4 regions of the Streptomyces sp. NBC_01216 genome follow, and region 1 is predicted to be linked to each of the others. Evidence: riboswitches for the same ligand, from Rfam matches in the RefSeq annotation. Region 1 holds a riboswitch; each other region holds the start of a gene.
The links. A riboswitch is a leader RNA that binds a small molecule or an ion and turns the genes downstream of it on or off. The one in region 1 is predicted to bind cyclic di-AMP.

Region 1 (4,869 bases):
AGACCTCGGCGAACGACGTCATCGCACAGCTCCTGCACCTGGAGTACGCCGCGCCGGACCGGGACATCTCGCTGTACATCAACTCCCCCGGCGGCTCGCTCAGCGCCATGTCGGCGATCTACGACACGATGCAGGTCGTCACCTGCGACGTGGAGACCACCTGCCTCGGCCAGGCGGCGTCCACCGCCGCCGTCCTGCTCGCGGCGGGGGCGCCGGGGAAACGGCTGATCCTGCCCGGTGCGCGGGTCCTGCTCCGGCAGCCCTCGACGGACGAGCCGCTGCGCGGGCAGCCGAGCGATCTCGTCATCCAGGCCGGGGAGTTGCTGCGCCTGCGCACCATGGTGGCCGGGATGCTGGCCACCCACACCGGCCGGAGCCGCGAACGGATCGACGCCGACATCGACCGGACCACCGTCCTGGACGCCGGGGCGGCGACCGCCTACGGCCTGGTGGACCACGTGGTCCACCATCGCCCCGCGGCCGGCGGCCTCGGGGCGCGGTGAGGCGGCCGTGGTGCCCGAGTTGCCGCCGCTGCCCGCGCTGACGCGCGCCGAGGGCGAACTCGTCGACGCCTACCTGGAGGTCGTGGACCTGCTCGGCCGCGTCAACCCGTCCAGGGCTTCGCACACCTACGGCGCGCTCCGGGCCGCACAGGCCCTGGTGGGGCGCGCGACCGCGCTGCGCGACGCGCTGGCCACGATGCACGGACGCGGCGAAAGCGAGGTGCACGCGGACACGTTGGCCCGGGCGCTGCGCGTACTGGACGGGGAGCGGCGGGCCGGACGCGTCACGGTGCCGAGTGCTCAGACGAGTTGACACGAGGGCGTGTCGCGTCCAGACCCAGTCGGCCCAGCGGGTCGACGGAATCGCTCCCTCGTTCGGCGTAGCCGGCGAATCCGCTTACGACCGGGGCGAGTTGCGCGACAGGTGCACACATCTGGGTGCACCGGGGGTTCCGTCGCTGGTGCGGGGCCCTGCAGGCACCCCTCCGAAGATCGCCAAACCAGCCTGTCCACCCGAACGGATCAGTCGTGAGGAGCCTCACATATCGCCGTTTCAGCTCGGTTTTCGACCGGTTCGTGGGTCAAGATCCGTGACGACGACAAGCCCCCGCCACCGCGGCGGGGCGGTCCGGGCGGACGCCGAGTCCTGCCGCCGTCCCGGATGCCTGGTCGACAGGAGTGGATCGGCAGGAGTGGAGGACCCGAGCACTACGGGACGGCCGGCCGGTGGGGCCGTTCCTCGGGGTGAAGCCGCAGCCGCGGCCGGGCGACTTCGCCAGCCCGAACCCGACAGGTCATCCTTCACAGGCGGCTGACGAAGGGTTGCGCATGACCGCGCAGGCACATGTCCCGTCCTTGCTGTTCCGGGCCGGAGCCGTCTCGGCTCTCACCCTGGCCGCCGTCGGCGGCACACTGCTGGCACCGGGCGCCACGCCGGAGGCCGAGGCCGCCACCTCGTACGCCGGCAAGGCGCTGAACGTCGCGGCCTCGAAGAAGGGCGCCCCGTACAGGTACGGGGCGACCGGACCCACCCGGTTCGACTGCTCGGGGCTCACGCTCTACTCGTACAAGCGGGCGGGCAAGTCGCTGCCCCGTACGGCGCAGCAGCAGTACGACAAGACCCGGCACATCCGGGCCGCCGGCAGGCAGAAGGGCGACCTGGTCTTCTTCCACACCGGTGGCAGGGTGTACCACGTCGGCATCTACGCCGGGAGCGGCCGGATCTGGCACGCCCCCAAGACCGGGTCCTGGGTCAAGCTCGACAAGATCTGGTCGTCGAAGGTCTACTACGGCCGCGTCCGCTGACTCCCTCACCCGCGGCTCCTGACAGGCACTCACCACAGGAGGCCACCCTCCCCGCCGTCCCGGAGCGACGGCGGGGCGCGAGAGCCGACAGGCTCTCAGCCCGCCGAGAGCGGGGCCGCGAGCAGGGACAGCCCCAGCGCGGCCAGCGCGCCCCCGGTCACCCCGCACACGGTGCGCGCGGTCCGGGGACGGCGCAGCCAGGGACCGAGCCGGTCCACCGACACCGCGACCAGCGGAAACCAGACGAGCGCCAGCAGCACCACGACCGTCGCCAGCAGCAGCGTGCGGGGCACCACGGCCGCGCCGTCCGGCACGAACTGCGGCAGCAGACTCAGGAACAGGACCGGGGCCTTGGGATTGAGCACATTGGTCAGGAAGCCCTGCCGCAGCCCGCGCAGCACCCCCGGCTCACCGGCCGTGTCCGCGGGCTCCCCCGTCGACGCCCGCAGCGCCTCGCGTAGCGCCTGGACACCGAGCAGGAGCACGTAGATCCCACCGGCGATCTGGAGGGCACGGTAGAGCGCCGGTACCGCGATCAGCACGGCGGCGAGGCCCGCCACGGCGAGCGCGGTGTGCACCAGCAGCCCGCCCGCCACACCGACGGCACAGGCGACCCCGGTCCGGCGCCCGGCGAGCGCGCCGCGTACGACGACGGTGAAGTCGGCGCCGGGCATGGCCACCATGCCCGCCGCGACCCCGAGAAAGGCGATCAGTTGTCCGTCCATGGCCCCAGACTGCCCCCGCCCTGCCTCTAGGGTGAAGACGGAATCTCGTGGGTCTGCCCAAAGGAACGCTTCATGCAGGATCTGGTGCGGCTCGCCGCGCTGGTCGCGGTCGCCGAGGACGGCTCGATCACCCGGGCCGCCACCCGGCTGGGCTACACTCCGCCCGCGCTCTCGCAGCAGCTCGCCAAGCTGGAACGGGAGGCGGGTGCGGCGCTGCTCGTGCGGCACCACCGCGGGGCACGGCTGACGCCCGCAGGCGAGTTGCTGGTCACCCGGGCGCGGCGCGTCCTCGACGAGATGGAGCGCGCGCGTCACGAACTGGCCCGGATCAGCGGGCTGTCCGGCGGCCGGCTGCGGGTGGGCACGTTCACCACGGTCGGCGTCCATCTGCTGCCACCGGTGCTCAGCGCGTTCCGCCGGGCGCATCCGGACGTGGAGCTGACGGTCGCGGAGTACGAGCCGCCGGCCGGTGTCCGGGCGGTCGCGTCCGGCGAGGTGGATCTCGCGCTGACCCACACGTACGAGCCGGCGGAGTCCACCCCGCCACCGCCGGGCGTGGAGCTGGAGACCCTGCTGGTGGAGGAGCTGGTCCTGGTGACGGAGCCGGGCCATGCCCTGGCGAAGGGCACCGGCCGGCTGCCCCTCGCGGAGCTGGCGGGCCGTCCGCTGATCAGCAGCGCGCCGGGCCATCCCCCACGTCGGGGTGTGGAGGACGCGCTGGCACGGATCGGCGCCACTCCGGCGGTGGTCTGCCGGACACCCGGCTACGCCCTGGTGTGCGCACTGGTCAGCGCGGGACTCGGCGTGGCGGTGGTACCGGAGATGGTCGCCTCGATGGCGCCGGAGCCGCTCGGGGTCCGGGCCCTGGAACCCGTGTCCTTCCGGCGGACCATCTCGGTGGCGCACCGCGGAGAGGAGTCGGGCCCGGCGGCACGGTCGCTGCGGGCCCTGCTGCGCGGCGGGTTCGACCGGGCGCCCCGGACCGGCCCTCCTGGCGGGCGGGGCGCTACCGAGGCAGCGGGGGTGTCCACGGAAGGCTGATCCAGACAGTCTTGCCGCCGTCGTCGGTGGGGGTGACCGAGAGCCGTCCCTTCGCCTCGGCCGTGAGGATGCGGACGATGACCATGCCGCGGCCGTTGTCCTGCTGGACCGCCGCGGGCAGCCGTCTGGGCCAGCGCGGATAACTGTCGGTGACACCGATGCGGAGCTGCTCCTCGCGCTCCAGGCGGACGTCGACGGTGAAGGTGGGCGACTGCCCGAAGGTGTGCTGGACGGCGTTGGTGGCCAGCTCCGAGACGACGAGCCGCACGGTCTCGGCCATGTCGTCGCCTAGCGGGAGTCCCCACTCGGTCAGGACGTCCGCGACGAACCTCCGGGCCACAAAGACCGAGGCCGGATCGCTCGGCAGAGTGACGGTTGCTTCCTGGTGATCTGCCATGGCGACGTAGTCCCTTTCCGCACCGGGGCCCGCCCCGGATCGCGCTTCGCGCCAGACTGCCACTTCCCGTGCCGTCATGGGTGTCGATCCACCAAGATATCCACATATCCATCGTCGGAAGCAGTGAACTCTGCTATCGGCCGTGGGCCGGGGCAGCGGAGGACTCCGCCGTGGCGACGGCCACCGTCCGCTCCGGGACGGCCTCCGGGAGCGGAGGTGCGGCGCAGGACCGGCGGAGGTACGGCGTCGGACCGGGCGCCGCGGGCCGCCGGGGGGAGCGAAACGGGTCGGGCGGGGGTCCGGAACCACCGGCGCTCCACGGTCCGGCGTATGCGGGCGAGGGCGAGACCCCCGTCACCCGTCACCCGGGGACGTGCTACCGCCGGGCCGTACGGAGGACGGTGGCGACGGCTCGGTCGATCTCGGCGTCGCTGAGGTCCGCACGGGCTGTCAGGCGCAGCCGTGAGATGCCGTCCGGGACCGACGGCGGGCGGAAACAGCCCACGGCCAGGTCTTGTTCTCGGCAGTCCGCCGCCCAGGCCAGCGCCGCTTCCGGTGAGGGTGCGCGGACCGAGACGACGGCCGCGTCGGGGCGCGTCGCCGTCAGGCCGGCTTCCGTGAGCAGCCGGTGCAGTGTCGTCGCGACCGTCCGTGCCCGCTCGGCGAGCCCGGGTTCCTTCCGGACCAGGCGGAGGCCCGCGAGCGCCGCCCCCACCGCGGCGGGGGCGAGTCCGGTGTCGAAGATGAAGGTACGGGCCGTGTTCACCAGGTGCTCGATGACGCGGGCGGGGCCGAGGACAGCGCCGCCCTGGCTGCCCAGCGACTTGGAGAGGGTGAGCGTGGCGACGACGTCCGGGGCGCCCGCGAGTCCGGCGGCGTGCGGGGCACCCCGGCCGCC
Region 2 (4,869 bases), 5.5 Mb from region 1:
CCCGCGACGGCGCCGAACTGCTCTTCGTCCACACGCTGATGCAGAGCCCCGTGGCCGAGCTGTGTCTCGGCGAAAGAGCACCGCATCAGCGCTGAGCCCATCGGAAGGGGCCGTCATGTCCGAAAAGTCTGTACCTGTCACCGGCGAGGAGCGTGAGGCCGGGAAGTTCCCGAAAGGGCTCGTGCTGCGCCTCTTCGCCTACCTGGTGGCGGGGCACCTCTTCGCGGGCTTCCTCTATCTGCTCTTCCTGCTCGGCGGGCAGAACCAGTAGGGCTACGCCTCGGTGAGCAGGCGTGCGCGCAGCCGCTCGCGGGTCTCCGGGGAGAGTCCCAGTCCGTCCGTGAGATAGCTCTCCTCCGTGCCCCAGGTCTGCTCGATCGTCTCGAACGCGGCCCGGATGTATTCCAGGCGCGCGTCGAACAGCGGGCGCAGCAGCTCCATCACCTCGGGCGACATGGCGTCCGCGGCGGTGGAGCTGCGGCGCACCTTGTAGCGGCGGTGCGGATCGTTCGACTTGAGGTAGTCGGCCTCGATGGCCTCGCGCTCCACGCCGACCGCGAGCAGTGAGATCGCGATGGACAGGCCCGCGCGGTCCTTGCCCGCCGCGCAGTGCATCAGGGCGGGGACGCTGTCCTCGGCCAGCGCGTGCAGGACGTGGCTGTGCTCCGTCGTGCGTTCGACAATCATCTTTCGGTACGAAGCGGACATGCGGGCGGCCGCCTTGCCGTCACCGAGCGCCTCGCGTAGCTGGTGCAGCTCGCCCTGGCTGACGAGCTTCCAGAAGTCCTTGCCGTCGGCCGGGTCGTTGAGCGGGATGTTCACGTTCCGTACGCCCGGGAGTTCGACGTCCGGGCCCTCGATCTTGCGGTCGGCGTGATTGCGGAAGTCGAAGACCGTGTGCAGGCCGAGTGTCGTCAGGAAGGTCGCGTCCTCCCCGGTGGCGTGTGCGAGGTGGCCGCTGCGGAAGAGGCGCCCGAACCGCACGGACCGGCCGTCCGTGGCGGGCAGGCCGCCGACGTCGCGGAAGTTGCGTACGCCGCTCAGCTCGGGTTCGGTCGACGGGACCTGTGGCAGCTGCTGCGTCACGAGTGCTCCTGAGTGTTGACGATCTTCGATCGTGCGCGATCGGTTCCTGGCGCAATCATCCCGGCATGTGGCTGGTCCACACACCCCTGGGACGGTAATGGGCGTTGTGTCCGAATTAATGCATTAGGGGTAACACGCCCTGGTTGTGGGGGAGATGGGGCGGGTGCGTGAGCAGCGTCATAGCCGTGACGGACCGTGCCTGATCGTCTTTCGCGACACCCCTGCGGCGAAAGGAGGGAGAAGGGTCGTCATCCACGCAGGGTGACCGGAAATTCCCTTCGGATATCGAAGGCCGGAATGTCCGCGGAATGCGGCGGCTTGTTCCCGCCGACCCCGCTCGTCTACGGTCACGCTCAATCCGGTCGGACCGCCGAATCCTGCCACCGTCCGGAATTCGCACCCACCCACGTGTGGCAGGAGCGGGGGACCCAGGTAGTACGCCGGTCCTTCAGTCCAGGACGGCTCGGGGTGAAGTCGCGTGAGAGCGCGACCGGACATCTCCAGTCCGAACCCGACAGCTCACCTCGCAGGCGACGGAGAGGAATTCGCCATGCCCGCGAAGGGTAAGCACCGCCGTCCCAAGGCCAACCCGATCACCCGCGGATTCGTCGCCGCCGGAGCCGGTGGCGCCGTCGTCGTCCTGCCGCTCTTCGGTGCGACCGGCGCCCACGCCGCCGAGCAGGCCGCTCCGGCCGCGGCTCCCCGGCAGGCCGTCACCGCCGCCGCGACGCAGGCCCCTGCCGCCGCCCCGGCCGCGAAGGCCAAGCCCCGCACGTACTCCGTCGTCCCCGGCGACTACCTGTCGAAGATCGCCGCCGAGCACCACCTCGCCGGCGGCTGGAAGAAGCTCTACGCCGACAACCGCCAGGTCGTCGGCGAGAACCCCTCCCTGATCCTCCCGGGCATGAAGCTCACCCTCGGCGCCAAGTCGACGGCCAAGGCTCCCGCCCCGAAGGCCGCCGCGAAGGCCGCGGCCAAGAAGTCCTCCGCCGGCTCGGCCGAGACCCGAGGCACCCGCAGCGCCGAGCGCACCGCGGTGGAGGCCGCCCCGGCGGCCCCGCAGTCCTCGCGGGCCTCCTCCTCCGGCTGGGTCGCGCCGGTCGGCGGCGGCATCTCCACCCCGTACCGCGCCTCCGGCTCCATGTGGTCCTCCGGCTACCACACCGGCGTCGACTTCATCGCCTCCTCCGGCACCTCCGTGAAGGCCGTCGGTCCGGGCACCGTCTACTCCGCGGGCTGGAGCGGCGCCTACGGCAACGAGGTCGTCATCCGGCACGCCGACGGCACGTACTCCCAGTACGCCCACCTCTCCTCGCTGTCCGTCTCCGCCGGACAGACCGTCACCGGCGGCCAGCAGGTCGGCCTGTCCGGTTCGACCGGCAACTCCACCGGGCCGCACCTCCACTTCGAGATCCGCACCACCCCCAGCTACGGCTCGGACATCGACCCGCTGGCCTACCTGCGCGCGCACGGCGCCGCCATCTGATCACCGACGCTCCGTCAGGCCCGGCACCCCGCGTGCCGGGCCTCGGCGTATTCCGGCTTGGCGCAATCTTGACCGGTGGTGTATCTCACCTGTCGTCAACCCCTCCTTACGGTCGCGTAGGTCACACCCCCGGGGGAAAAATGCTCCCGTGGCAGACGATTCGAGATCAACAGACATCCACGCATTCGGGTCGTACGCGGCGATCGGTGACAGCTTCACCGAGGGCGTCGGAGACCCGGGGCCCGACGGGAAGTACCTCGGCTGGGCGGACCGCTTCGCGGTCCTGCTCGCCGATCAACGGCCGGAGCACGACGCATTCCGTTACGCCAACCTGGCCGTGCGCGGCCGGCTCCTCGACCAGATCGTCGCGGAGCAGGTGCCGCGCGCGAAGGAGCTCGCCCCGGACCTGGTGACCTTCTGCGCCGGCGGCAACGACATCATCCGCCCCGGTACCGACCCCGACGACGTGGCCGAGCGGTTCGAGCACGCGGTCGCCGACCTGACCTCGGCCGTCGGTACGGTCATGGTGACGACCGGGTTCGACACCCGTGACGTTCCCGTGCTGCGGCACCTGCGCGGCAAGATCGCCACCTACACGGCGCATGTCCGGGCCGTCGCCGACCGCTACGGCTGTCCCGTGCTCGACCTGTGGTCCCTCCGGTCCGTCCAGGACCGGCGGGCCTGGGACGACGACCGGCTGCACCTGTCGCCGGAAGGCCACACCCGGGTCGCGCTCCGTGCCGCCCAGGTCCTCGGCATGGAGGTGCCCGCCGACCCCGACCAGCCCTGGCCCCCGCTGCCGCCGCGCGGCACCCTCGAAGTGCGGCGGGACGACATCCACTGGGCCCGGGAGTACCTGGTCCCGTGGATAGGGCGTCGGCTGCGGGGCGAGAGCTCGGGCGATCACGTGGCGGCCAAGCGCCCCGACCTCATGCCCCTGTAGGCGGCCGGGACAAGGGCGCCCCCGGGGGAGACGGCGGCACGGACACGGGGATCCGCTCCAGCACACCGCCCGCGAACACGTCGTACAGCGGCAGCGTCTCCAGGTGGACGTAGCCGATGTGACAGTCGCAGACGGCCAGCGGGCACGCCCGGGGAGTCAGGGCCGCGCGGTACGAGCCGTCGTACAGACCGCCCAGCTCGTCCTTGACGAAGTGACAGCGCCGGACCGTGCCGTCGCCGTCCACCGAGATCACCGACTCGCCGGTCCGGCAGGGGAGACCGGCGGAGCGATGCGGCCGGCGGCTGTACGGGAAGAGGGGGTCGAGGGCGGTCCAGTCCTCGGCCTCCTCGTCGGTGTACGTGTGCCCTTCGGCGGCGTTCACCCACAGATAGACCCGCGGGGGGAGAGCGGCCCGCAGCCGCCGGGCGTCCTCCCGGTGCTCGGGCAGCCCGACGATCCCGACGCTGTACCGCGTCCCCCGGGCCGTCAGCTCGCCGCACTTCGCGAGGAACCGCTCGTAGGGCGTCTGGCCGGGGTGGTAGGTGCACCAGAGCGCCAGCGTGCCGGGATCGGCCCCGGCCGTCCAGTCGGTGCGGCAGCTCAGGTTGGTCTGGATCGCCACCCGTTCGACATGCGGCAGCCAGGACAGTTCGGTGAGCGTGCGCCGGTACCAGGACCGCACCAGGCCCTCGCCCCACGGAGTGAAGAGGATCCGCAGCCGGTCGCCGGTCTGCGCGGCGGCCCAGGCCGCGAACCGCTCCAGCGCCGCCCGGTCCGCGCGCAGCCGCTCGGGGCTGTCACGTCGCTTGGCGAAGGGACAGTAGGGGCAGTCGTAGTCGCAGGAGGCGAGCGGCCCCCGGTACAGGATCGTCAGGTCCACGCGGCCCCCCTACTTCGGCTCGTAGGCCGCCATGGCCGCCCGCACCGCCGGGGAGAACAGCTCCGGACCGATCCCGTCCGAGTGCGCCAGCCCCTCGGCGGAGAGCCGGAGCAGCCCGTCCGGGGCCTCCTGGTCCAGCCAGCCCAGCGACTCGAACCGGGCCAGCTCCTCGGCGAAGTCCGCGTGAGGCGAGGAGCCGAACCGTCCCGTGTACTCCGCCACGGGCATGCCCCGGGCCTGCAGCAGCGACTGCAGCAGATGGCGCCGGCGCGCCTCGCCCGCGTCGACCGGTCGGCCCACCCGGGCGTGGCCGAAGTCCGCGGTGCCCGTGTACACGTCGATGATCGAGCGGATCTCGCGCATGTCGACGGCGTAGTCGAAGGAATAGTGCAGCGTCGAGGTGTAGGAACGGGCGCCACAGCCCAGACCGACCATGCCGTCGGTCTGGCAGGCATGATCGGCGCCACCCTGCGG
Region 3 (4,869 bases), 3.1 Mb from region 1:
GCGAACGAAGGCCCGGATCCAGTCGGATCCGGGCCTTCGTCGTGTTCCCCTGGAGCGTCCCCTCCCGCGAGCCGGGCCGTCGCCGGTCCGGGACGGCCCGCTCTGTTCCGCTTGACCTTCACGCAGCGTCAAGTTCTAGCGTTCTCGGTATGGAGTGGTCGATCCAAGAGATCGCCAGGAAGGCAGGCACCACCAGCCGCACGCTCCGCCACTACGGCGAGCTCGGACTGCTGGAGCCCAGCCGGATCGGCGCCAACGGTTACCGGTACTACGACCAGGCGGCGCTCGTGCAGCTCCAGCGCATCCTGCTGCTGCGCGAGCTGGGGCTCTCGCTGCCCGCGATCGGCGAGGTCCTGGACGGGCAGCGGGACACGTCCGCCGCCCTGCGCACCCATCTCTCCCTGCTGGAACAGGAACGGGAACGCATCGGGCGGCAGATCGAGGCCGTCCGGACCACTCTCCACAAGACCGAGAAAGGAGAAGAGCTCATGGCCGAGGAAGTATTCGACGGGTTCGACCACACGCGGTACGAGGAGGAGGTCACCGAACGATGGGGCGCCGACGCCTACCGCGCGGGCGACCGCTGGTGGCGTTCGCTCAGTGCCTCGGAGCAGCAGGCGTTCATGGACCGGCAGGCCGGCATCGCCCGCGACTTCGGGCAGGCCGCGCGCGCCGGTCTCGAGGCCGGCAGCGACGAGGTGCAGGCCATCGCCCAGCGCCAGTTCGCCTGGCTGTCGGTCACCACGTCGCCGACGAAGGAGTACGTGATCGGGCTCGGCCGCATGTACGTCGAGGACCCGCGCTTCGCCGCCACCTACGACCGGCACGGCGAGGGTACGGCGCTGCTGGTCCGGGACGCGATGACCGTCTACGCGGAGCGGAACCTGTAGCGCCGCCCTCCGGCCCGCCCGGCGGGCCGAAGGGCCACGCCGCGCCCGGCGCCCGGTGCCTTCGCCACAGCACCCGCAGCACCTCTGCTCCCCCGATCGGAGCACGGGAGGTCGCTGCCCGGCGCGGCGGCACCCAGGCTGGGAAGGCGCGGCACGGTCCGTCGCCGTGTGAGGACCGGGCAGGAGAGCACAGGTGGGGCAGCGAACGGCGGGTGGCGGGTCCGTCGGCCCGTCGCGTCCGCGTGGCGAGCGGGCCCGGCGGTTCATCCGTGCCCTGCCTCCGCTGATCATCGTCGGCGGGGTGCTGTTCGACCTCGCCACCCCGGCCGGCTATACCGCCTCCCCGATGTTCTCGGCCGCGCCGCTCACCGCGGCGCCCTTCTTCTCGCCTCTGACGACGCTGCTGACCGGAATCGCCGCCGTGCTCGCGAGCCTCGGTCTGCATGCGTACAACGGCACCAGCGGTCAGGTCCCGAGCCTCACCGAGACCCTCACGGTGGTCACCGTCTCCGGGCTGGCGCTGCTCATCAACCGGGTCGTGCGGCGCAGTGGCGAACGGCTCGCCTCGGCCCGGGTGATCGCCGAGACCGTCCAGAAGGCGGTGCTGCCCACGCCCACCGAGCGGATCGGCGGGCTCCGGATCGCGGCGCGCTACGAGGCCGCGCAGGCCGACGCGTTCATCGGCGGCGACCTGTTCGCCGTGCAGGACACCCCGTACGGCGTGCGGCTGGTCGTCGGTGACGTGCGGGGCAAGGGGCTGGAGGCGGTGGAGGCGGTCGCCGTGCTCGTCGGCGCGTTCCGGGAGGCGGCCGACCAGGAGGCGACGCTGGAGGGAGTGGCGCAGCGGCTGGAGCGGGCACTGACCCGCGAGGGCACACGCCGTGACGACCTGGACGCCGTGGAGGGGTTCACCACCGCGGTCCTGGCCGAGATCCCGCGTGGTGACGGGCTGGTCCGTGTGGTGAACCGGGGGCACCCGGAGCCGCTGCTGCTGTACCAGGACGGTGGTCTGCGGCATCTGGAGCCCAGCCGGCAGGCGCTGCCGCTCGGCATGGGCGAGCTGGCCGCCTGGCCGGACCACGTCGACGAGACCCCGTACCCGCCGGGGGCGACGCTGCTCTTCTACACCGACGGGCTGTCCGAGGCGCGCGATGCCGAGGGCGTCTTCTACGAGCCCGCGGCCCGGCTCACCGGGCGGATCTTTCCGGGGCCCGAGGAGCTGTTGGACGCGCTCGTCGGCGACATCCGCCGGTACACGGGAGGTGGCTCGACGGACGACATGGCCCTGCTCGCCGTGGCCCGGCCGGCGCACGGGCAGCCGGTACGGCGCCTGACGATGCCGGTGGTCCCCTGAGCGCCCGTCGCGGGCGGCCGGGGAGGGCGGGCCGGCGCGGGTGACCATCCGTAGTCGGGGGGTATCACTGAGATAACAATTGACGCACCATCAGATAAGGGGTGTTTCGTGATTGGCTCCTGAGCGCCGGTCAAATCGCCCTGTACTGCATCAATCTCCTGAACGATCAAGAGGAACGGCTTGGAATCGGACCCCCGCGTCTATTAACGTTCGATAACGCAGCGCGGTTGTCCCAGCCGTCGCAAGAGACGGCACCGTGCGCACGCGCCGAATCCCGAAAGGGAACCGGGGAACCACTATTTGGGGTGAATCGGACGCCTTCGCACTCGTGCGACAGCGCCCGTAGGAGACCTTCCTGCTCCGAACCCGTCAGCTAACCCGGTAGGCGGCAAGGAAGGAAAGGAGTACGCCTCCGTGGCGTCCAACACCCCTGCCCCCGAAGCCCCCTTCCATGCGTTTGGTGCCTCGGGTGCCGCCGGGACCGACCCCGACGCCACGACGTCGGGCGAGTGGAACCCCACCGAGGAATCGCTCCAGCGGCAGAGCCGGTCCGGCGGCCGTCATCGCGTGGTGAAGCAGCGCTCCGGCTTCGCCCGTTCCTCCACCGTGCTCGGCGTCGGCGTGATCGCGGCCGTCGGCGCGGGCGGCCTGGCCACCGCGCAGGAGCGCCCCCAGGTCTCCATAGCCCTCCCCGACCTCGACCTGCCGGACGCCGCCGATCTGCCCGGCGTCGCCGCGCTGATGTCCGGGGACGAGGAGCGGGACGCGACCGCGGGCACCGGCAACGACCTGCACGCGCTCACCGCCTCGGTCGCGGCGCCCGTCGAAGCCGGCGCCGCGAAGAGCGAGGGCGGTGACGCCGGCGAGGCGCTGCGCGCCCGCATCCTCCAGCAGGCCGAGCAGCAGCAGGTCTCCGCCGACGCCGCCGAGAAGGCCGCCGCGGAGAAGGAAGCGGCCGAGAAGGCCGCCGCCGAGGCGGCGGCCAAGGCCGACGCGGCGGAGAAGGCGGCGGCCGAGGCGAAGAAGAAGGCCGAGGAGGAGGCCGCGGCGAAGGCAGAGGCGGAGCGCCTGGCCAAGCTCGCGGCGAGCTACTCGCTGCCCACCTCGTCCTACACGCTGACCTCGACGTACGGCCAGGCCGGCTCGATGTGGTCCTCCGGCTATCACACCGGTCTCGACTTCGCGGCCCCCACGGGCACCCCGGTCAAGGCGGTGCACGGTGCCACGGTCATGTCGGCCGGCTGGTCGGGCTCGTACGGCTACCGGATCGTCCTGGAGCTGGCCGACGGCACGGAGGTCTGGTACTGCCACCTGTCCTCGATGACCGTCTCCGTGGGCCAGTCGGTGGGCACCGGCGACACGATCGGCCGGGTGGGCGCCACCGGCAACGTGACCGGCCCGCACCTGCACCTCGAGGTGCACACCCCGGGCGGCGACGGTGTGGACCCGGCGGCCTGGCTGGCGAGCAAGGGCCTCTCCGTCTGAGCGGAGGCATCCCAGGCCCGGCCGCGGGCACCTTCCGCTGCTCGCGGCTCCGTCGTACCGGGCCCTCGGAGGCCGCGCCGTGGTGCGGTGGACCGCGAGGCGCCGGATCGAGCTCGTAGGGGGGCCTACCCGGTTGATTCGGCGACGCCGCGAGTCGTCGTCCTGCCGGGCGTCGCCCCAGGGCGAAGGTCGCCCGAGTCGGAACACTAGCTGCGGTAGGGGTTGTAGCCGCCGTAGTCCAGGTACTGCGGCGGCGCCCAGACCCGGCCGGTGGCCCGCGCCGCGTAGGTCAGCGCGGGCGAGGCGACCTGCCGGCGCTGCCAGAGGTGGTGCAGCAGCTCCTGCTCGCGGGCCGCGAAGTCCTGGTCCGTGATGCCCCGCTCGGCCCGGTGGCGCAGGAACGCGAGCGTCGTCGCGAAGGTCTCGTACTCCCCGACCGCCCGTGCGGCGTCCGGGCCGTACGTCCGGGCCGCGAAGGAGCGGGCCATCGAGCGGGCCCGCATCGAGGACAGTGCCAGGGGCTCGGAGGGCGAGATCCAGCCGGCCGCCGCGTACGCCGGGAGCTGCCCGGATATCGTGCGCAGCTCGCGCTGCCGGCTCCATATCGCCAGCCAGGTCAGCAGACCGAAGACGGGCACCATGAACATCCCGTACACGATGATGAAGCCCCAGGACGCGTAGACCGCGGAGCCGTTCCACAGCGCGTGCATGCCCATGGCGAGGACCAGGCCGGTCAGCGGCAGCAGAATCCGGCGGACGCGCCTGCGGCGGGCGGCCAGGGCGGCGAAGCCGAAGCCGAGGCCGGTGAGCACGGTGAACAGAGGATGCGCGAACGGCGACATCACGATCCGCACGAAGAAGGTCCCCGCGGTCATCGAACCGAGACCGGACGTGCCGATCTCCTGGTCCTCGCCGAAGGCCCGGCCGAGATAGAGGATGTTCTCGGTGAAGGCGAAGCCGGTGGCGGTGAAACCGGCGACGACCACCCCGTCGACCAGGCCGGTGAAATCCCGGCGCCGCAGCAGGAAGATCAGCAGGATCGCGGCGGCCTTCGCGCTCTCCTCGACGACCGGGGCGACGACGGTGGCGCCGAGGGCGTCCGCCGAGGCCGGATCAGCGGTCGAGGTCTCGATCCAGCGG
Region 4 (4,869 bases), 4.8 Mb from region 1:
CGAGAGTCTCGGGTAGGGCGCGAAGAAGCGGTAGTACTTCGACTCGTCCGAGACCTGCTCGTAGAAACTGACCAGCCGGTCGGCGTCGGCGGCGGTGATGGGCCTGATGCGCGCGGTGCCGCCGTCACGGAGCACCACGTCCGCCTCCCAGTGGTCGGGATAGGCGTGTTCAGGCTGTTCCGACGCGCTCTGCATGGGGTCAGCCTACGGCCGGTGCCGGAGCATGGCATCGGTCGCGCACGCCGTGCGCGCCATGCAAGGTAGGAAAGCCGCACGGCCGTTCCGGCGCCCGCCCGGAGGTCGGCACGAGCACCTCGCAACCCATGAGAGACTGGTCTAGACAACCGGCCAAGACTTGAAGGGCAACACCATGGCTGAGCGCCGCGTCAACGTCGGCTGGGCCGAGGGCCTGCACGCCCGTCCCGCCTCCATCTTCGTCCGTGCCGCCACGGCCTCCGGCGTCCCCGTGACCATCGCCAAGGCCGACGGCAACCCGGTGAACGCCGCGTCCATGCTCGCGGTGCTCGGCCTGGGCGCCCAGGGTGGCGAGGAGGTCGTGCTCGCCTCCGACGCCGAGGGCGCCGAAGCCGCTCTGGACCGCCTGGCGAAGCTGGTCGCCGAGGGCCTCTCGGAGCTGCCCGAGACCGTCTGACCGGCCCGCCCGCGGGAGCCGCGTCCGTCCGGATTCCGGAGGGTGCGGCTCTTTCGTTTATTCGGGAACGATAGGGACTCCATGCGCGCCGTCCGGGCGCACCCCGCCTTTCCCCGCCGGGAGCGTGGGTACGCCGCATTTCTCGTCCCGGCGCATCGCATGACACGAATCAACCGATTCCCGGGCAGCGCGAATAGGCCCCCGCATTACCTCTCTTTGTATACGGCGCCGCTGTTAATTCCGGATACTCACGGTGTTTACGGCAGGTTGCGAAGCCCTCACACGGCCGCGCCTGGGCCGGTACAGCGCCAGCGAGCGCTCGGCGTGCAGCGCGGTGAGGGCCCGCGCCCGCTCGGCGTCGCCCCGCGCCACCGCGTCCACGATCGCGCCGTGCTCCGCCCACTCCTCCCTGGGCCGGGGCGCCGGTTCCACCGCGTACATCCAGGCGATCTTGTGCCGTAGCTGGGTGAGCAGCGCCGTCAGCGCCGGACTGCCGGCGGCCTGCGCCAGCGTCTCGTGGAACCAGCCACCCAGGGAGCGCAGATCCTCGCCCTGCCCTCGCCTGGCCCGTTCCTGTCCCAGCCTGACCAGGCCGCGCAGCACCTTGAGATGGGCCTCGGTGCGGCGCTGGGCAGCCCGGGCGGCACCCAGCGGCTCCAGCAGCACCCGCATGTCCAGCAGGTCCGCCGCCTCCTGTTCGGTGGGCTCGGCGACGTGGGCGCCCGCGTGCCGGCGGGTGACCACGAACCCCTCGGACTCCAGCGTGCGCAGTGCCTCGCGGACCGGGACGCGGGAGACCCCGTAGCGGCGTGCCAACTGCTCCTCGGTCAGCCGGGTGCCACGCTCGAAGACCCCGGAGACGATGTCGTCCCGGATCGCCGTGCATACCGACTGCGCGGGAATGCGCATGTTCGACCTCCGCCTTAATCCGCCTTAATCCGCGCGAAACCCATCCGGTGGACGTCCGTTCGCCGACCTTGCGGTGACTCTATTGCAGGAGGGCGGCATTTCCGAAGGCCACGGAGGTTCCATGGATATCTTTTGGCCTGTAGAAAAGCCCCGGCTCTGTACGAGCCGGGGCTTTCTGACGCGTGCGGGATCAGACGTTCACACCGCGGGCGCGCAGGTAGGCGATCGGGTTGATGTCCGAGCCGTACTCGGCGGTGGTGCGGGCCTCGAAGTGGAGGTGGGGTCCGGTCGAGTTGCCGGTCGAGCCCGAGACGCCTATCCGCTGACCGGGAGTGACGGCCTGACCGACCGAGACACTGATGGCCGCGAGGTGACCGTACTGGGTGTACGTGCCGTCGTGCATCCGGATGACGACGTTGTTCCCGTACGCACCGCCCCAGCCGGCCTCGACCACGGTGCCGGAGCCCACGGAGACGACCTTGGTGCCCGAGGCGGCGTGGAAGTCGACGCCGGAGTGGCTGCCGGAGGACCAGAGCGCACCCCCGGTCTTGTAGCCGGTGCTGACGTACGAGCCGGCGACGGGAAGCTGGAAGGAGGCAAGGCGCTTGCGCTCGGCCTCGCGGGCGGCGCGCTCCTTGGCCTGGCGGAGTTCCTTGGCCCGGGCCTCGGCCTTGCGCTTGGCCTCGGCGGCGGCCTTCTCGCGGGCGATGGCCTCGACGGCCTCCCGCTCCTGAGCGACGGCCTGGACGCTCACCGTGTCCACCAGGACGTCGGCGACCACGGCCTGGTTGAGGCCGGTGTCCTCCAGGGAGGGGGCCTCCGTGTCGGCTGCGAGCGCCGGGGAGGCGAGGGTTCCGATGACGCCGGTGGTGGCGAGGGTGGCGACGCCGGCGATGCCCGCGCCACGGCGCGCCAGACGGCTCGGAGCACGATGTTTCCCGGTGGCACGGGTGAATGCCATGGAGGGGCTGATTCCTTTCCTTCCTTCTCGCCTACCGGGTTAGCTGACGGGTTCGGAGCAGGAAGGTCTCCTACGGGCCCCTCCGCACGGCGGCGAAGGCGTCCGATTCACCCCAGGGACTTCGCGTGGGTCCCCGGCTCCCCAGGCTCGCGCCTGACGGGGACTCGGCGATGGCTGTCCGATTGCCGCGGGTGCGACGGGTGCAACGGGCGGACAGCCGGATCGAAGCTAAGCGGACCGTCTTTCAATCACCAAACAGACACGCTTGTTTGTAAGACATGCCACAGGGCATACGATCACCCAATCCTGCAATTCGGACATAGCGAAGGACCCCGGCATACCGCTGCGCCGAGGTCCTCCCGCCCGGGATGCCGGTGCCCCGGCCGCCCCAATCAGCCGCTGACGACCGTCACTTCACCGATGCCGAGCGCGCGCACCGGCTCCGCGATCTCGGCGGCGTCACCCACCAGGACGGTGACCAGGCGGTCCACCGGGAAGGCGCTGACGACCGCGGCCGTCGCCTCGACCGTGCCCGTCTCCGCGAGCCGCGCGTACAACTGCGCCTGGAAATCGTCCGGAAGGTGCTGCTCGACCTGGTCCGCGAGCGTCGCTGCGACGGAGGCAGCCGTCTCGTACTTGAGAGGCGCCACGCCCACCAGGTTCTGCACGGCCACGTCCCGCTCGGCGTCCGTCAGCCCGTCGGCGGCCAGGGTGCGCAGCACCTGCCACAGGTCGTCGAGCGCCGGTCCGGTGTGGGGAGTGTCGACGGATCCGCTGATGGCGAGCATCGAGGCACCGTGACCCGCGCCGTCGGAGCGCAGCACCTGGCCGAAGGCACGAACGCCGTAGGTGTAGCCCTTCTCCTCACGCAGGACACGGTCCAGGCGGGAGGTGAGGGTGCCGCCGAGGCAGTAGGTGCCGAGCACCTGGGCCGGCCACACACGGTCGTGCCGGTCGGCGCCGACGCGGCCGATCAGCAGCTGCGTCTGGACGGCTCCGGGGCGGTCCACGATGACCACGCGGCCCGTGTCGTCGGCCGTGATCGGCGGCATCGGGCGGGCCTCGGCCGTGTCGCCCGTCCAGGCGCCCAGCGTCTCGGCGAGGATCTTGTCGAGGTCCACGTCGGTGAGGTCGCCGACGATCACGGCGGTGGCCGTGGCGGGCCTCACGTACGCCGTGTAGAAGGCGCGGACCGCGGCGGCGTCGATCGCGGCGACGGTCTCCTCCGTGCCCTGCCGCGGCCGGGACATGCGCGAGCCGGCCGGGAAGAGCTCCCGGGAGAGTTGCTTGGCGGCCCGGCGCCCCGGGTTCGCCGTCTCGTGCGGGATCTCGTCGAGCCGGTTGCGGACCAGACGCTCGATCTCGGTCTCGACGAAGGCCGGCGCGATCAGGGCCTCGGCGACCAGACCGAGCGCCTTGGGCAGCCGGGAGACGGGAACCTCGAGGGAGACGCGCACGCCGGGGTGGTCGGCATGCGCGTCGAGGGTGGCGCCGCAGCGCTCCAGCTCGGCGGCGAACTCCTCGGCGGAGTGCTTGTCGGTGCCTTCGGACAGGGCACGGGCCATGATCGTGGCCACCCCGTCCAGACCCTCCGGCTCGGCGTCCAGCGGGGCGTCGAGGAAGATCTCGACGGCGACCACCTGCTGGCCGGGGCGCGGGCAGCGCAGCACGGTCAGACCGTTGTCCAGCGCGCCGCGGTCCGGGGCCGGGAAGGCCCACGGGCGGGCGTCGCCCGGCTGGGGCTGCGGGTGGAACTCCATGCTCGTCAAAGACGCGGCAGTGTCGGTCACTGGTCCGCTCCCTCTTCCTCGTCGCTGTCGCTCTGCTCGGCGGTGACCGGCTCGTAGACCAGCACCGCGCGGTTGTCCGGACGCAGCCGTGCCTGGGCGACCGCCCGCACCTCTTCGGCGGTGACGTCCAGCACCCGGTTCACCGCGGTCAGGGCGAGCTGCGGGTCACCGAACAGGACCGCGAAGCGGCACAGTTCGTCGGCCCGGCCGGCGACGGTGCCGAGGCGGTCCAGCCACTCGCGCTCCAGCTGGGCCTGGGCCCGTTCCATCTCCTCCGGCGTCGGGCCCTCGGCCGCGAAGCGGGCGAGCTCCTCGTCGACGGCCGCCTCGATCTCGGGCACCTCGACCCCGCCGGAGGTCTTGACGTCCAGCCAGCCCAGCGAGGGGGCGCCGGCCAGCCGCAGCAGTCCGAAGCCGGCCGCCACCGCCGTGCGGTCCCGGCGGACCAGACGGTTGTGCAGCCGCGAGGACTCGCCGCCTCCGAGGACGGTCAGGGCCAGGTCGGCGGCGTCGCACTCACGCGTGCCGTCGTGCGGCAGCCGGTAGGCGGCCATCAG

Region 2: linked by a shared signal. The riboswitch ahead of OG393_RS03740 (M23 family metallopeptidase) and the one ahead of OG393_RS28870 (C40 family peptidase) in region 1 are both predicted to bind cyclic di-AMP.
Region 3: linked by a shared signal. The riboswitch ahead of OG393_RS14190 (M23 family metallopeptidase) and the one ahead of OG393_RS28870 (C40 family peptidase) in region 1 are both predicted to bind cyclic di-AMP.
Region 4: linked by a shared signal. The riboswitch ahead of OG393_RS06905 (M23 family metallopeptidase) and the one ahead of OG393_RS28870 (C40 family peptidase) in region 1 are both predicted to bind cyclic di-AMP.

Annotation. Positions count from the first base shown of each region.
Region 1 is NZ_CP108677.1:6,407,405-6,412,273, reverse strand. It holds gene OG393_RS28880 (ATP-dependent Clp protease proteolytic subunit) at 1-503, shown strand, start outside; gene OG393_RS28875 (hypothetical protein) at 511-816, shown strand; cyclic di-AMP (ydaO/yuaA leader) riboswitch at 1,156-1,328, shown strand; gene OG393_RS28870 (C40 family peptidase) at 1,332-1,808, shown strand; gene OG393_RS28865 (LysE family translocator) at 1,904-2,533, opposite strand; gene OG393_RS28860 (LysR family transcriptional regulator) at 2,606-3,574, shown strand; gene OG393_RS28855 (ATP-binding protein) at 3,540-3,971, opposite strand; gene OG393_RS28850 (8-amino-7-oxononanoate synthase) at 4,348-4,869, opposite strand, start outside.
Region 2 is NZ_CP108677.1:859,292-864,160, reverse strand. It holds gene OG393_RS03755 (helix-turn-helix domain-containing protein) at 1-95, shown strand, start outside; gene OG393_RS03750 (DUF6126 family protein) at 116-271, shown strand; gene OG393_RS03745 (tyrosine-protein phosphatase) at 274-1,086, opposite strand; cyclic di-AMP (ydaO/yuaA leader) riboswitch at 1,478-1,634, shown strand; gene OG393_RS03740 (M23 family metallopeptidase) at 1,637-2,572, shown strand; gene OG393_RS03735 (SGNH/GDSL hydrolase family protein) at 2,721-3,515, shown strand; gene OG393_RS03730 (STM4011 family radical SAM protein) at 3,502-4,395, opposite strand; gene OG393_RS03725 (STM4012 family radical SAM protein) at 4,405-4,869, opposite strand, start outside.
Region 3 is NZ_CP108677.1:3,258,387-3,263,255, reverse strand. It holds gene OG393_RS14200 (MerR family transcriptional regulator) at 150-890, shown strand; gene OG393_RS14195 (PP2C family protein-serine/threonine phosphatase) at 1,084-2,244, shown strand; cyclic di-AMP (ydaO/yuaA leader) riboswitch at 2,500-2,647, shown strand; gene OG393_RS14190 (M23 family metallopeptidase) at 2,659-3,729, shown strand; gene OG393_RS14185 (PrsW family intramembrane metalloprotease) at 3,936-4,869, opposite strand, start outside.
Region 4 is NZ_CP108677.1:1,642,313-1,647,181, forward strand. It holds gene OG393_RS06890 (bifunctional acetate--CoA ligase family protein/GNAT family N-acetyltransferase) at 1-195, opposite strand, end outside; gene OG393_RS06895 (HPr family phosphocarrier protein) at 371-652, shown strand; gene OG393_RS06900 (GntR family transcriptional regulator) at 887-1,561, opposite strand; gene OG393_RS06905 (M23 family metallopeptidase) at 1,752-2,522, opposite strand; cyclic di-AMP (ydaO/yuaA leader) riboswitch at 2,537-2,702, opposite strand; gene OG393_RS06910 (M16 family metallopeptidase) at 2,915-4,282, opposite strand; gene OG393_RS06915 (M16 family metallopeptidase) at 4,309-4,869, opposite strand, start outside.